One region of the Lysinibacillus sp. FN11 genome, then DNA from elsewhere that is predicted to be linked to it. Evidence: predicted binding sites of a transcription regulator. Region 1 holds the regulator's gene; the other holds the start of a gene.
What was found. Region 1 encodes LexA, which represses DNA repair genes until DNA is damaged. Its sites were predicted from a motif close to CGAACATATGTTCG; they were not measured.
Positions count from the first base shown of each region.

Region 2: the regulator LexA is predicted to act here: its motif matches at 722-735, upstream of NP781_RS05770 (YolD-like family protein).

Region 1 is NZ_CP102383.1:689,102-691,310, forward strand. It holds gene NP781_RS03200 (gamma-glutamyl-gamma-aminobutyrate hydrolase family protein) at 1-701, shown strand, start outside; gene lexA (transcriptional repressor LexA) at 809-1,426, opposite strand; gene NP781_RS03210 (cell division suppressor protein YneA) at 1,594-1,908, shown strand; gene NP781_RS03215 (YneB family resolvase-like protein) at 1,905-2,209, shown strand, end outside.
Region 2 is NZ_CP102383.1:1,105,776-1,107,984, forward strand. It holds gene NP781_RS05760 (hypothetical protein) at 1-236, shown strand, start outside; gene NP781_RS05765 (hypothetical protein) at 229-648, shown strand; gene NP781_RS05770 (YolD-like family protein) at 753-1,025, shown strand; gene NP781_RS05775 (YolD-like family protein) at 1,041-1,379, shown strand; gene NP781_RS05780 (YhjD family protein) at 1,372-1,719, shown strand; gene NP781_RS05785 (ATP-dependent DNA ligase) at 1,787-2,209, shown strand, end outside.

The DNA of each region.
Region 1 (2,209 bases):
CAGCCTTTGTTGAGGATGATTTATCCTCTCGATTAAATGTGGCTTACAGCAAAAGCATCATTGAAGCTGGTGGAATTCCATTGATTATTCCAATTGGGGTAGAAGAAGAGGCAGCACAGATTTTAGCCCTTACAGACGGATTATTATTATCTGGTGGTCATGATGTGCACCCATTTCTATTCGGGGCTGAGCCTTCATTAAAGCTTGGAAAAATTCATCCAGCGCGAGATACGATTGAGTTAGCATTAATTGAAGCCGCATTCCAACGGAAGATGCCTATTTTCGGGATTTGTCGAGGAATTCAAATACTAAATGTTGCTTTAGGTGGTACTTTATATCAGGATATTGATAGTGATCATTTTAGCACTAAATTACTTCAACATATGCAGCAATCAGGTCGAGCTGTAGCTACCCATTCTGTTCAGGTTATTGCTGACAATCTATTAGCGACTATCGTTGAACAAGAGAAAATAGCAGTGAATTCATTTCATCATCAAGCGGTGAATGTTTTAGCAGAAAAATTAAAAGTAGCGGCAAAATCTAACGACGGTATTATCGAAGCGGTAGTTCATGAGGAGATGCCATTTTGCTTGGCTGTTCAGTGGCATCCTGAGGAACTAGCCATAGCAGGAGATGAGGGTGCGCAAAAGCTATTTTCAGCCTTTGTGGAAGCGAGCTTAAAATTTAAGAAGGAAGCTTAGAAGAGGCATTGTACAAAGAATCCAATCGTATGTGGATTCTTTTTTTGCGTAAAAAAGAGGATACATGCTCTTAGAAGGAACATAATCCTCAAAACCTGCTTTAATAGTTAATGTACACGTCTGTAAAGACCTACAACTTGTCCTAAAATAGAAACTTGATCGACAATAATAGGTTCCATAGAAGAATTTTCAGGCTGTAAACGGAAATGGTTTTTCTCTTTAAAGAAACGTTTTACAGTTGCTTCATCTTCAGCTGTCATAGCTACAACAATATCCCCATTATTAGCTGTTGCCTTTTGTTTTACAATGACTAAATCTCCATCTAAAATCCCAGCTTCAATCATTGATTCTCCCATAATTTCTAGCATGAACAATTGATCTTCACTTGTGCCGTACGTATCGGGTAATGGGAAATATTCTTCAATGTTTTCAATTGCTGTAATTGGAGAACCAGCTGTAACCTTCCCGACAAGTGGAACATGGATCACCTGTTGCTTTTGGATGGATTCTTCAGGCTCTAAAATTTCAATTGCGCGTGGCTTTGTTGGATCTCGACGAATAAAGCCTTTTTGTTCTAATCGAGCTAAATGTCCATGAACAGTTGAACTGGAAGCAAGTCCAACTGCTTCACCAATTTCGCGTACTGATGGTGGATATCCTTTAGCTCGTACCTCTTCCTTAATGAAAGCTAAAATGTCCTCTTGTCTTTTCGAAACTTTTTTCATGAGTGCTCACCTCTTTTTTTCTAAAATCATTCTTCTTATTTGATAGTATAACAGAATGCGAACACGTATGCAAACATAGGTTCGAAAAGTGTTTGACAAAAATGTTTGTTCGCTTTATTATGGGAACATACATTCCGAACAAACATTCTTAAAAAGGGGTAATGATTATGACATGGTTGAAGAAAAACACACATATCTCAATTTTAATAGGAGCTTGTTTATTATTTGCAGCATACCTTTACATTACTGATCCAGGAAAAGTTAGTTACGCAGAAATTCAAATCGAACATGGGGATAGCTTGTGGTCGTTAGCCGAGCAATATCGTGGTAAAATGAGTACTGATGATTGGATAAAGCTTGTAAAAACTGAAAATGAACTAGCAGATATTAAAATTGTAGCAGGAAAATCTCTAGTTATTCCTGTAGTGAGTGATCAAGCCAGTCCCATCAATACTATCGAAATTGCGAGAAATGAACAATGATAAATAATCAACTATCGGCTGTTGTCTATTGTCGCGTAAGTACCGAAAAAGAAACACAAAGCTCCTCATTAGAGCGCCAACAGGAAGAGTTGCTGCGCTATGCTGCTGAGCAAGGCTATGCAGTGAAGGGCGTGTTCAAAGATCAACATAGTGGCTATGATGTAGAACGTGAAGGCTTACTAGAAATGCTTGATTTTATAAAAGATAAGAACATTAATGCTCTTTTTGTCCAAGATGAAACTCGTTTAGGACGAGGCAATGCAAGGATGGCTGTATTACATTTATTACAAAAGTCAGCAAC
Region 2 (2,209 bases), 420 kb from region 1:
ATATTGATTTTTCTGATCATAGTTTCGTAACGGAATTATTCCATATGTATCAAGATATCAATTTAAATGAAGTAGAAGTATTAACGATTAATCAAACTAATTTCGTATTAGAAAAAAATTTAAATCAACAGCTGACAGAAGAGCAGAGATTGGCTTTATTCACAATTGCAGATCAAGAATTAAACAATCCGGTTTTCGTATCTTTAGGAGAGGACGGCGTTCTAGAAATTGATTAATAAGAAAGATGTTGTTAGGATGCGAGTGCCATTTCCGAATATCAGTTCGGCACTCGCCATCTCTGCTCATATGTATGTATGTTTAGAAGACGGTCAAGATAAGCATTTAGCAAAATGCCAAACATATAAACCACATCATTTGCTAAATAATAAAGAACCTTTTAATTACATAATAGAAAATGCCGATGTAACTAGGAATCCTTTCCAAAGAAAGTCGATTATTGATTGTGATAAAAAGTTCGGTATAAGTGGAGTAACAATACCCACTAAAATGAGAACCACGGTTAGACCTGATATATGTGAACCGTTATTTACTGAAGTGGTTGAATTGATGAATGAAAAAAATTCACCAATCCACATATTACCTACAGATGGAATATTAAGTTTAAATAGCGATATAAGCGCGAGATAAATTTATTTTAGGATCTAAAATTTTAGGTCCTTTTTTTATTGCCAAAAACAGAACATTAGTTCTATAATGTATACAAACAAATGTTCTTAAAAGGAGAGGTTTAAATGGCAAAAACAAAAACACCTGCAAAGAAAAAGGAGCCTAAGCACCCAGATCGTGATGAATTCGACTTAGAAGAAATCGCAAACGCATTAACTGAAGCGCTGGAAGAAAATCAAACCAAAGTCTTTAGCATCTATAAACATGATGAAAATCTGGAAGGTACCATAACAAAAATGGATGCTAACACTAAATTAATCCACATAAAAGACAGGTATATGGGCATTCATAAGGTACATTTCTTAGATATTTTAAGTATTTCAGATACTGAATATTAGTGGAGGTTGTTTGTGATGCTAAGAGACCGTGGGAACATGAAATGGACAGCAATGATGCTTCCAGAGCATCTTGTAGAGATTAAGAAGTGGAAAGAGGAACAATTTTACGATAAAAAGCGAGAATTAACAGAGTGGGAACTTGAAGAAATAGAGCAAATCATCCAGCGTGCTTGTAAGATGCAAAAGCTTGTTAAATTAACTTTATGGGATAATCACAAATTGCATAATGAGGTAGGCACAGTCACTGGTACTGACGTTTATAAAAAAGAGTTGTTGTTAGACACTGATTTTTCAATAAAACGCGTTACATTCGATAACATTCAAAAAGCTTCCATAGTAGACGGCGATGATTAAAAGAGAAGATCGCCAAGCACTTTATGAGTATATAAAATTAGATATGGCCATCAAATCATTGCAGCGTGATTATGACAGCTTAACAAATCTGAAAATGGGCAAAGTATACATCAATATTATAGATGCACTTTTAAAGGATATACGAAACGATTATTACAACAAAAAGCGTTATCTTGCTAAACAAAAGATTGAGGTAGTAAGGTGGGTGAAAATAAGTGAGCATTTTAGCGAGGTAACAATACGAACACCTGGCGAGGATGAAGTGCAACAATATGCCAATCAAGCGCTAAAAACCCATACAGAAGAGTTGATATTTAGATATCTAAATGATTACCACTAGTACCTTGATTTACATGTATTTTTGTCTTCTTTGCTATGAGATAATGGTACATGAGGGGGAATAGATAATGTTATTTACTCCAATTAAACCAATGTTACTTCACATGGGTAACAACGATGAAATAAATGATGATCCAAGTTGGATTTACGATATAAAATGGGATGGTTGGCGCATCCTTTTACACAAGCAAGGCGAACGGATAGAGGCTTTCACTCGACATGGTAACAATGTGACAGCTAAGTTTCCTGAACTTCAAGAGATTGGCCGTTCTATTCAGTCACATACTGCAGTTATTGATTGCGAAGGTGTGGTGTTAAGGAATGGTGTATCTGTATTTGATGACTTTGCATATAGGGGTAGGCTCACTAACACAAGCAAGATTGAACAGGCTACTTTAACCCATCCAGCTACTTTTATAACATTCGATGTACTAGCGACTGATACACCTCACACAAACAAGCCATTAATGGAACGGAAAGAAATATTATCT